3 regions of the Propionispora vibrioides genome follow, and region 2 is predicted to be linked to each of the others. Evidence: riboswitches for the same ligand, from Rfam matches in the RefSeq annotation. Region 2 holds a riboswitch; each other region holds the start of a gene.
The links. Region 2 has a riboswitch for cobalamin ahead of BMW43_RS12200 (nicotinate-nucleotide--dimethylbenzimidazole phosphoribosyltransferase). Riboswitches for the same ligand answer to the same signal wherever they lie in the genome.
Positions count from the first base shown of each region.

Region 1 (4,059 bases), on a different contig from region 2:
TATCACCAATATAAAAACCTCCTTGATGGGTCCGTTGGCGGGCATCGGCGATACTATCTATCAGGGCGTTCTGATTCCGATTCTTCTGGCATTGTGTATTGATATCACCCGTTCCGGGACCGGAAATATATGGGGTGCAGTAATTTACGCGGTGGTCATGTTCGCCATCACCTACATTCTCTCCGTGGGAAACTTTATGTTTGGCTATCATGCGGGCAGTGATGCCATCATGGATTTCCTCGAGCGAGGGATACTGAATAAACTGCTCAAGGGTGCCTCTATCATGGGCTGCATGGTTATGGGCGGACTGATCGTAAACTATGTTAAAGTGACCTGCGGTCTGACCATCACCACTTCGGGGGCGGAGTTCTCGCTGCAGAAAAGCCTGTTTGACGCGATATTGCCCCATATTCTGCCGCTGGCCGCTACGATGGGTGTGTATGGTTTGCTGCAAAAGAAATGGACATCGGTCCGAATCATTATGTTGATGGTTGTAGTCGGCGTTGTCGGAGGTTTGTTTAATATATTATAAATGAGCACTTATGGAGCGTCATGAGGGAAGTTTCATCTTTGAGCGGCTTTCGATAACGAGAGCCGCTCAAAAACTTGTTATACTAGTGTCGGCGGTCTTAAAACAGTAAGAGAATGGCGAGGCTATTTTTCGCAGCGCGAGGTGAGGGGAGGAGGCATACCGTTAGTATGTTGACTGACGACAACGAAACGGTGGGGAAAATAGACCGCCAGTATTCATTGGATTAATGTTGACCAGGTACTAATTGCACAGGAGAAACATTAATGGTATTCATGTCGAATAGTATTAATGTTTCATTTTCCCAAGAAGAAAGAGCATTTCTGATAAAAAATGCAAATTATCCCTCGATAATCCTTGACTTTACCAGTCAGATTGATTAAAATGTTTTTATGAGATTTATGCCATGTATTCCATTAGCCCCGGAATTCAGGTTCAGAATCTAACCAACCCGTAACTTTTGCAACAAGGAGGGATACTATGAAAACAACATTTATGGCAAACGCAGCCAACGTAGAACGTAAATGGTATGTTGTAGATGCTGAAGGCAAGACTGTAGGTAGATTAGCCGCTGAAGTAGCCAAAATTCTTCGCGGAAAACATAAACCGACTTTTACTCCGCATGTTGATACAGGAGATCATGTCATCATAGTAAACGCAGCTAAGGTAGCGTTTACCGGTAAAAAATTGATCCAAAAAACATATTTCCGTCATTCCGGTTATCCAGGAGGTACTACCTTCACCACTGCCGGAAAAATGCTGGCTGAAAAGCCGGAAAGAGTCCTGGAAATCGCTATTAAAGGCATGTTGCCGAAGAATAGCCTGGGACGTCAAATGTACCGTAAATTGAACGTGTACAAAGGTGCTGAGCATCCGCATGCCGCTCAACAACCGGAAGTACTGGAACTTGATATTAGATAATACCGGAAAGGAGGAACATGAGTATGGCATTAGTTAGCTACTACGGCACAGGCCGCAGAAAAACTTCGGTTGCCAGAGTTCGTCTGGTTCCGGGAGAAGGCAACGTGATTATCAACGGCCGTCCGCTTGTTGAATATTTTGGTTTAAAAACTCTTGAACTGATTGTAAAACAGCCATTAAATCTTACTGAAACGATTGGTAAGTATGATGTATTGGCTAAGGTAGAGGGTGGCGGTCCTTCCGGACAGGCAGGCGCCATTCGCCACGGCATTTCCCGTGCTTTACTTAGAGTGGATCTCGAGTACCGCCCGTCTTTGAAACAAGCAGGCTTCCTGACTCGTGACCCCCGTGAAAAAGAACGCCGCAAATACGGTCTTAAGAAAGCCCGTAAAGCATCGCAGTTCTCGAAACGTTAATTTTATTCAAAGCAAGACCCGCATCAACTCTGGTTGGTGCGGGTCTTTTTCTATTTGCCGGAATAGGTTAAGCTGTTATTTTTCAACAATTTTACTGCATAAAGAATACTTAATGAAGTACCAATTGACATTTCAGAAAAAGTGCAGTATAGTAAGCGAGAAAAATAACAGATTTGGAACAGGTGCAATTGCGCTTAATAGAGAAGCCGGTACAAGCCGGCACGGTCCCGCCACTGTAAGGGGAGTCGCTCACAAGATGCCACTGGATATATTTCTGGGAAGGTGTGAGCCGACGAGGAACCTGAGTCAGGAGAACTGCCTGTTCAACAATCGCCGCTATGACCTGCGAGTGATGGGGAGGGGGATTTGGTTTGTTTGCAGTTTTTGCATGAGCCTTTTTCTTTGCATATGTGTGCGGAAAAGGCTCTTTTTTATTTTCAAGTCAGGAGGAAAAATTATGCGTTATTGGTATAAAATTCACCGCTGGATTGGTTTCATTTGCCTGCTGTTCTTTCTATTGCTTTGTCTTACCGGGCTGCCGTTATTATTTAAGACGGAAATCCATGATTTTAATCTTTTAGACAAAGAAAATATGCATCCCGCCTCAGATTACGGGCAAATCTGGAGGGAAGTAGACGCCGGGGAAAAATTAGTGAAGGAAGGCTATTCCGGCAAGTCGATACGAAGTATTTCGGTTCAGCCCGATGAGGGAAGAATACTATTTCGGGTTCAGGACAAAGACAGCAACAAGCCGGTCGCTGCCCGGTTAAGCATGGGCGGCGAGCAGCTTGCCTATTATCCGTCAGACCATACCCTGCAGCCCTGGCATCAGGAGAAAGTAAAATATCCCTGGCTGGCTGAATTCATGCATGAGATGCATCGTCTGCATATGTATCTTGGTATGGGCAAGGGCGGGATGGTGTTTTTAGGCTTCATGTGCTTTTTGAGCCTGGTCTCGGTTGTGTCCGGCTGCGTGCTTTACGGGCCGTTTATGAGGCGAAGCCCCTTTGCCCTTATTGGCAAGCGCAGTTGGCGGGAGCGGTGGTTTGGCTGGCACAAGTTTTTGGGCATTGCAACGGCTGTTTGGGCAATTATTTTATGTTTTAGCGGCGTTGTTATTGTTATTTTTTCACTCAGCTACGGTTTGTATATTCAGGATTCGAAGACGGCGGTGAAGGACTATTGGCAGTCAGCTCCGGCGGCGGGAAAACATCTTTCCCTGGCTGAAGCCAAAACTTTTGTAATGGAAGCCTTTCCTGACGATGTGATCCTTTCGCTTGATTTACCGGATAGAAGGCAATCGCCGGCGGCTTATATTTTCTACATTACACCGGCGACAGAGAATCCGCTGGACTTTCTGGGGCAGCTTGTTTTTATCCCGGACAGAAAAGGTATGGAGCCGCAATATTTCACCAAACCTTTACCGGATTATTTGTTTTTTGCCGGCTATATGCTGAAACTGCACATCCACAATCACGAACTGCTTATTTTAAAGATTCTATGGGCTCTTCTGGATATCGCGCTCATTTTTGTTATTCTCTCCGGTCTGCTGGGGTGGCTCAGGAAAGGTGAAAAAATAGAACGCTCTTCTGTTGCCACGCCATCGCTCAACCGGCCGACAGCATCAACCTGGAAATGGCCGGGCATTCTGGCCGGCTTGAGTCTGCTGGGCCTGGTTCTTCCCCTATACGGAACAGTGGGGGAATTTGCCGGCACCATTGCCTGGCTGGCTGTAGCCTTGCTAAGTATTTTCTTATGGCGGGAAAGAAATTCCCAAGGGAACGCCTAATTGATACTTACTGCAAATTTTTCAATCAGATTTATATAGGTAAACAGAAAAAAGCTGGAACAGTGATATTACACTGATTCCAGCTTTAAGAATAATACCGGCATTGTTTTTCTATTTTGCCAGGACAATGGGTTGCAGTTTGGCTTCCTGGGCTGTATCCGGCCCGAGGTAATTGTGTTTGACCATGGCGCCTAAGACAATGGCCTGTCTTCTTTTGGCTGCCGCAAAATTGACGTATGGCGAATTCAGCGAGGGAGCATTGGGCAACCCGGCCAGCATGCTGCATTCGGCCAGATTCAGTTCAGCCGGCTTTTTACCGAAATATTCCTGGCTGGCCTGACCGAGACCGTAATTGCCTGAACCGAAATAGATGGTGTTCAGATACATTTCCAAAATTTCATCTT
Region 1 is NZ_FODY01000015.1:72,286-76,344, reverse strand. It holds gene BMW43_RS12680 (PTS system mannose/fructose/sorbose family transporter subunit IID) at 1-532, shown strand, start outside; gene rplM (50S ribosomal protein L13) at 1,010-1,450, shown strand; gene rpsI (30S ribosomal protein S9) at 1,474-1,866, shown strand; cobalamin riboswitch at 2,030-2,203, shown strand; gene BMW43_RS12665 (PepSY-associated TM helix domain-containing protein) at 2,219-3,655, shown strand; gene BMW43_RS12660 (transglycosylase domain-containing protein) at 3,767-4,059, opposite strand, start outside.
Region 1: another riboswitch for cobalamin. It lies ahead of BMW43_RS12665 (PepSY-associated TM helix domain-containing protein); the one in region 2 lies ahead of BMW43_RS12200 (nicotinate-nucleotide--dimethylbenzimidazole phosphoribosyltransferase).

Region 2 (4,059 bases):
GGGCTGCCGCTGCGCCTGCATCGGCAGCCGATTTGACGGCTCCCACATCACCCCGCACCATAACGGTTACAAGACCGGAACCGATCCTTTCGTAGCCGACGAGGATGACGTTGGCCGATTTGACCATGGCATCAGCCGCTTCAATCGCGCCAACCAGGCCTTTCGTTTCCACCATTCCTAAAGCTTCACTCATTGTCGCACCTCCTTTCGAGGAATTTCAGCAATGTTTCTATTCCTTCTCCTGTAAAAGCAGACACAGCAAAAATAGGACCGCTGACCCCGCTTTCCAAAAGACGAACACGAGCTTGTTCCGGTCTGGCCTCAGGCGAATCGATTTTCGTAATGATCCCGATGGATTGCCTGGCAAACATGGTCGCAAAACCGGGCGGCAGTACCGGACCGGTACGAATGCCATCCTGCACAACCGCAATGAGCGACGCCTGGGACGCGGTTACCATGAGCGCCGAGTAAAGCCGCGGCATCTGGGCATATTCGCCCGGTGTATCAATCGTACCGTCATGAAACATGATGGCCTGCGTCTTTGCCACCTGTTGCTCTTTTTTTTCCAATGCATGAATCAGCGATGTCTTCCCTGCACCGACAGCGCCGACAAACATAACCTGCCGCATCGGCTAGGAGCGCGTAACCTTCGGCCCGGAAAAGCCCAGTCCGTCACCAAGCAGATGAACGACCTGGTTAAGCGCCGCCTCCACCGCCGAAATATTGCCGGTAATAACCACAGAACCCGTAAAACGGTCCATAAAACCGATGGTCACAGCGGCGGTCTTCGTTGCCGCATCGGCGGCGATAATGGCTGCTTCACAGGGAGTGATCGTTAAAATTCCGATCGCCGAAACAGCAGTGAGACCGAGTTTTTCGCATAAATCCTTTTTGGGATTGGCAATCAAATGAGCAAGAGTCACCTGCTTGCCCGGCACATACTCTTGAACCATGCGCGGTTTGTCTAAGGCCATAGCATCCTCCACGTTGTGCTAAATCATCGTTGTCTTTACACATATTTGATTTTTCTGTCTTTCTACCTTGCTTAAATTTTGCCAAGCGACCGTACATAATTGCTGCTTTCAAAAAAGCTTTTTTCCCCCTTCCTCCCCAGGGAAAAAGCAATAGGATTATTTTGTTGTATTACCCTATTTCTTTTACAAAAAAAGAGAAAGCGCCCTTCTTTACTAAGAAGGGTACTTTCTCTTCCTAATTTAAAAACGCAAAAGGATTTTACCGCAAGGAGGGACAGACCACTCGCTATGACCGGTTTCCTACATGGCCAGTTCCTTCTTGCCCGCCTCGGCCAAAAAATCGGAAATCCTCGCCACATGCTGCATGGCATAAAGCATGGTTTTCAGCATAGACACCATCAGCACTGCGCCGGTACCTTCCCCGAGGCCCATGCCGGCGTGAATGATCACATCTTCAGCCATAATGTTGCCCAACAGGAGACAGTAGGCCATACCGGGTTCCTTGGACATATGGGACGGCAGCGCGTAACGGTCCAGTTTGCTGTCGATGCGGACGGCACAGGCGTAAGCCACAGCCGTAATAAATCCGTCCAGCACAAAAGGAATCTTTAGTTTGCCGCATTCGACCATACTGGCACACATGGCCACAATATCAAAACCGCCCACACAGCGCAAAATATCTTCTACGTCGTGAAGCTTGACCATGTGCTTTTCGACGCCCTTCTCTACAATAAGCCGCTTGCGCCGCAGTGCTTCGGGCGATTTGAGTCCGGCGCCGTGGCCGACGACAAATTCAGGCGGCATCCCGGTCAGTGCATGGAGCACCGCCGACGAAGTCGTTGTATTGCCAATGCCCATTTCGCCAAAGGACAAAAGATTTGCTTGTTTTTCCCTTACGGCTTGTTGCACCCGTTCCACGCCAACCTGCCAGGCTTGTTGAAACTCCTCGCGGCTCATCGCTTCTTCTTTCATAAAGTTTTTTGTCCCGAAGGCAACTTTTTTGTTGATGCCTGCTTCGCGCTTATCGCGAATGCCTATGTCGATCACTTCATAGGGAATCTGATTGATTTGACAAAAGCAACTGACTGTTGCCAGACCGGCCGCCATATTGCGCGCCTGCAAATAGGTAAATTCAACCGGGTCCGGCGCGACAGCCTCTTCGACGACACCATTATCGGCCGCATAAATGATGTGATAGGGGCGAATTTTCTTATCAAGTCTGCCCCAGGCCAAAAGCACCTTTTTCAGATGTTTTTCCAAAAGGCCCAGGCTATGGAGCGGCTTGGCCGCACCGTCAATCAGTTCATCAACCACTTTTTCAAAATCCATCGTCTTTCCCTCCTATGGTGAATTATTGTCCGTAATCATCCCGACCGACAAAAAGCACCTGCCTAAAAGGCAGGTGCTTTGACTTCCAGCTCCTATCCTTCCGGCATTTTCTCTGACGCGGAGAAAAATGACAGCCATAACAGGCAGGTCTCCTGGCTAGCGGATCAAAAAACGTTCAGCGCCTTCCCGGCTTTCCGGTGGCATGTGCTGAAAATTCTCCCCGATTACAGTGGCGCGACCGCGTCGTTTCAGGACTATGTCCTGTCCGAGCTTCCCTATTCTCCTCTTATTGTTAGGCTAAGAGGCACCTGGTTGGTGGCATCTCTATGAAATTATACCTAGCACTTCGCTAGGAAAAGACCTTCTCCTATCCATTTTCCCGAGTCAGCAAAAAAGTCGGCAAGGCTGTAAAAAAAGTCCTATCTTTTCCTCAAAAGCAGCGCTTGTTACGAAAACAAAAACAGAAAGAGCGCGGCTGCGGCCAACTCCGTAACAATGTTGACAGCGCCGTATACATCACCGGTGACACCGCCCAGTTTGCCGCTCACATAAGCAGCAAACAAAAGACCGCAGCCAACGGCGCTGCTGCCGGCTATGGCAGCTTTCAGACCCAGAAAGGCGAACATGGCTGCCGCAAACAAAAGCGCCACATAAAGATTGCCTGTCTCCCGGTGAGAAGGAAAGACATGGCCCAGGCCGCTCGGCCTGGCATAAGGAAAGAAGGTAATGGTCATGACCACAGCGAGCCTGCCGGCTACAGGCATCAGGATCACCACCCCGGGCAGCAGTTGCGGCTCCAGATCAGTAAGAATGGTGAACCGGGCTAACAGCGCCAGAGCCAAGGCCATAGCACCAAAGGCGCCGACACGGCTGTCTTTCATGATTTCGAGCATGCGCTCCCGGTCCCGGCCGGAAAATACACCGTCAAAGGTATCCATAAAACCGTCCCAGTGAAGCGCCCCGGTAAGGACCACTTCCCCGATGATCAAAGCGGCTACCAGCGTATTCTGCGGTCCCAAACCGCCGAAATACTGTCTGGCCCCCCACAGAAATGCCGCTAACAGCAGACCAAGCATCGCTCCGATGAGCGGAAAGAATTTGACGCTTCGTCCAAAACTCTCCAACGAACTGTCATGGTGCTTACAGATTTCTATCCGCGTTAAGAACTGAAAACCGGTAATAAAATCGTCCAGCCATTGTTTTGGTTTCATGGATAGATCCCTCACAAAGTTTAAGGATAAGAAGATGGAAAATTCGGCACTCAGTTCAATGGCCATTTAAACATGTTAGTCTTATTATATAATGAAATGAATATCCATCTAAGCCAGATAATTGCTTCATTATGATAATAAATTGCTCTTCTTCCCCCTAATGGGTTAGAAGCCTTTTTGCACTACAGACAGACCTTTCATTAATAATTTTTCCCATTATAGACTTATCTTGCCGACTTGCCCCAAAAGGCCCCTCCGGCTCTTGTAAGCGCCAAAATGAAATGATACGATGAAACAGACGAATCAATGACAGGGAGCTGACAAAGAGTGGACAATCAGATCCATGAATATTTTATGGCGCCAATCAGCCTGATCGGTGCCGGTAGTCTGGAAAAACTTGCCGAATATTTGAAACCGATGAAGCTGCGTAAGGCACTCATTGTAACCGATGCCTTTCTGGCGCAAAGCAAGCTTATGGCGCGCGTAACCGGCGTCTTGGTAAGCACTGGACTGCTTTATGTCATGTATGACGGCGTTCATCCCAA
Region 2 is NZ_FODY01000014.1:89,711-93,769, reverse strand. It holds gene pduA (propanediol utilization microcompartment protein PduA) at 1-193, opposite strand, end outside; gene BMW43_RS12210 (EutP/PduV family microcompartment system protein) at 186-629, opposite strand; gene eutS (ethanolamine utilization microcompartment protein EutS) at 633-974, opposite strand; gene BMW43_RS12200 (nicotinate-nucleotide--dimethylbenzimidazole phosphoribosyltransferase) at 1,275-2,303, opposite strand; cobalamin riboswitch at 2,429-2,630, opposite strand; gene cobS (adenosylcobinamide-GDP ribazoletransferase) at 2,750-3,514, opposite strand; gene BMW43_RS12190 (iron-containing alcohol dehydrogenase) at 3,842-4,059, shown strand, end outside.

Region 3 (4,059 bases), on a different contig from region 2:
ACCAAACCTGCATATCCATTCCTCCTGTATCTCTACACGCTACCTGCGCTTTTTACGTTCGCCTCAGCCGCGATAATATAAATGGGATTAAGAGCCTGCATCATATGGCTGGATGCGACTTTACGCAGCCTTGTCACCTGGGCGCAGATGGTTTCCACGGAAAATTCCGGACAACTGTCCAGAAAGGCCAGCGCCCGCTGCAGCGTTTCCACGGTCACAGCGGTGACAACCAGCCGGCCGCCCGGTTTCAGCAGTTGCCAGGCCTCGGTTAAAATAGCCTCCAGCTTCCCGCCGCTGCCACCGATCAAAATCACATCGGCCTGCGGTAACCCCTGCAGGGCTTCCGGCGCCGCCCCCGCTATCGGCCGGACCACCGCCGCAAACCGGGCCGCGTTCTGCTTGATCAGTTCAATGCCCTCCGGCTCCCGCTCAATCGCATATACCTCGCCGGAGCCGCTTTGCAGGGCCGCTTCAACCGACAGCGAACCGGTTCCGGCTCCAATATCAATCACCGTATCGCCGGGATTGATTTTCGCCCGCGCCAGTACAAGTATCCTGATCTCGGCTTTTGTCATCGGAATATTGCCCCGGATGAACCGGTCGTCGCTGATTCCCACATGATAGGTCATGCTTTCACCACCATCACACAATGTGAATATCCTTCCCTGTTACTTAACTCCTCTAAGGTAGCCGTAACAACCTGTTCATTCTCATAGGATAGCGCCAGGCAAACGACTGCCGGCGTGGCAGCCGGCCAGCCGGCCCGGAGCAAGTGCCGGGCGATGGTGCAGGAATTGTTTTCACTGTCTGTTAAAATCCCCAGTTTTTTATCACACCGGTAAGCCAGCCCTGTTTCATCCGCTTTGCGCCCATGCAGGCTGATCAGTGTGGCATCCTGCCAATAATCGCCTGTACGGGCAAATGCCAGTTGCAGGGAACTGATGCCGGGAATCACTTCGATGCACCCTTGGGGAAACTGGCGGCGAATCGCCGGCAACAAGCTGTAAAACCCCGGATCACCGGACACCATGACAACCACATCCTGCGCAGTCAGTTCCGCTTCTATATAAGACAACACGCCGGCAATATCGCCGTCAATGACTTTGCTTTTCACACCGGCCGGCGCCAGCGTTTCCAGCGCCCGTTTGCCGCCCACCAGAACGCGGGCCTGCTCAATGGTTCGCTTGGCAACCGGCAGCAGATAGTCCGCCGAGCCGGGGCCGATACCTACCACAATTATTTTATGTTCCACCCTAACTTCTCTCCTATCTTGACAGCACCTGCATCCATGCCCAATATAGCTCCCTGCAGCGTGACAATAACCGTTCCCACTTCCAGGTCCTGAAACACATACCGCATAGCCCGGTGAGTGGCCCTCTCCGCCAGCACTGCATATACTTGCCGCAAGCCGGCGTTTTCAATGATCGGCAGCGCGGCCTCGGTGGTGGCGCACCGCAAAATGGCCTGCACCGTCTGCTGTGACGCCCCTAACGCAGCAGCATAAGCCGCCAGTGTCTCCATGCGTCCGTCGGCCATACGGTTATGAGTGTGAAAAATGCCAGCCGCCACTTTGCAAATCTTGCCCAAATGTCCAAACAGCAAGACCTGCTTCATCCCGTACCGAACGGCCTGTTCTAACATGAAGCCGATAAAATTGCTGGTTTGCACAATCTGCTCGGCCGGCAGACCGCATTGTTTTATCGCAATGTCCTGGCCGATTTTGCCCGGCGCAAAGATCACCGTATCATAGCCGAGCGCCTTAACCACACTGATTTGAGGCGCTAAAGAATTTTTAAACGCCTCTTCCGACATGGGCTCCACAATCCCGGTTGTACCGATAATCGACAGTCCGCCGGCAATTCCCAGCACGGGATTCAAAGTACGGGCCGCCAACGCTTCACCGCCGGGAATGGATACGGTGACAACTGCGCCCCAGCCCGGTGGCAGAGCGTCCCGGACAGCCGACAGAATCATCTGGCGCGGCCCCGGATTAATGGCCGGTTCACCGACAGGCACGGACAAGCCGGGCAGCGTAACCGTTCCCACGCCGCTCCCCGCTCGTAAAACAATATCCGCGCCTTCCGCCACTTCCACTGCCGCCTCAATTGTAACGCCATTAGTAATATCGGGATCGTCACCGGCATCCTTCACAACCGCTGCTTTGCCGCCCCGTTCGGTTCTGCTGCTGCCGGCAATGACAACGGCGATAGGCTTTTGCTGCGGCGATAATACAACAACCTGTTCCACCGGCTGCCCGCGCCAGGCTGACACAGCGGCCTTGGCTGCCGCGGCCGCACAGGTACCTGTGGTAATCCCTGTTCGCATTTGCTTGGACAAACTAAAAAACCCCCTGTGACAAAGGGGTAAAAAGCAACACAATGTAGATTTTACCCACCTGCCCATCTTTCGTAGGTCATAACGGTGCGTGTTAAAATAGGCAGGTCTCCTGACTTCGGATCAACACATACCCGCACCTTCCCGGTTATCCCAGTGGCTAACGCGAATATACTCCCCATCACAGTGGCGGGACCGCTCCGGAATTTCACCGGCATTCCCTTTTAAGCATGACAAGCACCTATTTCCTTCCTTATTCAGCTACGGCAATATCGTCTGAAACCATCCTGCAACACCGGGAAATCACTCATTCTAGGTAACCACTGATTAAATGAACCTGCCGGCCTGGCGAGAGATTTTTTCGTCTGGCAAAGAAGTAAAACCGCAGGAATAGCGGCCCCTATGGCAAGGTTTTGCTGACGTAGCCAGGCGGAAAAAGATCCGTCAGGACGCGCAGCGTGAATTAATCAGTGGTTACCTATCAGCGGTTCCCTTGCAAATTTTGTCTTATTTTATCTTATTCCACCCCGGCGCCTTGTTTTCCTGCTTGGCCGGTCCGTTAAGACACTGTTTATTATTCCTGAGCACGTACACAGCCTGACGAACCCTTTTCCGCCAGACCGACAGGCTCATTACATCAATGGTTCCCTAACAGAGCCAGATTATACAGACAGACCGGATGTAAAAAGGAAACGTTCAACCTTGCCTGAACGTTTCCCTCCGAATAGCTACCGCTGGGCATATAACTGTTTACCCAAAGCCAGGGCTTTTTGATTTTTTTCTTCCGTACCGCGCGGCACCCGGGCCAGTACAGCCTTGGTTAAAGACTCTTCACTAACCGCGCCGGTCGCGGCCACCAGCGCCCCGAGTGCAATGATATTGGCAAACATGGCATTGCCCAGTTCCTCGCGGGCTGTCCTGGTAATCGGCAAGTCAATCACTTCGGCCTCACGGCCGGAGATTTCCTTTACCAGCGTGGAATCCGCCAGCAGTTTGCCGTTTTTCTTTAGAATACCGGCATACTTGTTGCAGGCTTCCTGGCTCATCACCAACAGAATATCCGGCGCCAATACCTTGGGATAATCAATCTCTTCTTCACTGATAATGACTTCGGCCTTACTTGCTCCGCCACGGGCTTCCGGTCCGTACGACTGGGTCTGTATGGCCTGTTTTCCGTCAAGAATGGCGGCCTCCGCTAAAATGATGCCGGCCAGAATCAACCCTTGTCCGCCGGTACCACTTAAACTGATTTCCAGCATTACGCCCTGCCCCCTTCCTGCAGCCGTGCCACCAATCTGGCATACTCCGCCGTATATTCCGCCGTGGGCGAATGGTAGAGCTCACCGATAACAAACTTGCCGGTCATTGCTTCCGGCGTCATCTTGGCCGCGGCCTTCACCATAACGGCATGGTCACGCTGCCATAGCAGCATGGCTGCCGCCGTAGGCATTTTGTTTTTCCGGCCATAACCGATCGGACACTGGGTTATACCGTCAATCACGGAGAACCCTTTATTCTCAATCCCTTTGACAATGAGATCTGTCAACATGGCGGCATGGTACGCGCTTCCCCGCGCCACATAGGTGGCACCGGCTGCAATAGCCAACTGGGCAATATCAAAGGACCGTTCCATATGACCGAACGGCGCCGTCGTAGACCGGCTATCGATAGGAGTCAACGGCGAAGACTGGCCGCCAGTCATACCGTAAATGCTGTTATTAAAGA
Region 3 is NZ_FODY01000001.1:339,415-343,473, forward strand. It holds gene cobM (precorrin-4 C(11)-methyltransferase) at 1-13, opposite strand, end outside; gene cbiT (precorrin-6Y C5,15-methyltransferase (decarboxylating) subunit CbiT) at 33-629, opposite strand; gene cbiE (precorrin-6y C5,15-methyltransferase (decarboxylating) subunit CbiE) at 626-1,252, opposite strand; gene cbiD (cobalt-precorrin-5B (C(1))-methyltransferase CbiD) at 1,237-2,337, opposite strand; cobalamin riboswitch at 2,420-2,594, opposite strand; gene BMW43_RS01830 (2-oxoacid:acceptor oxidoreductase family protein) at 3,063-3,593, opposite strand; gene BMW43_RS01835 (thiamine pyrophosphate-dependent enzyme) at 3,593-4,059, opposite strand, start outside.
Region 3: another riboswitch for cobalamin. It lies ahead of cbiD (cobalt-precorrin-5B (C(1))-methyltransferase CbiD); the one in region 2 lies ahead of BMW43_RS12200 (nicotinate-nucleotide--dimethylbenzimidazole phosphoribosyltransferase).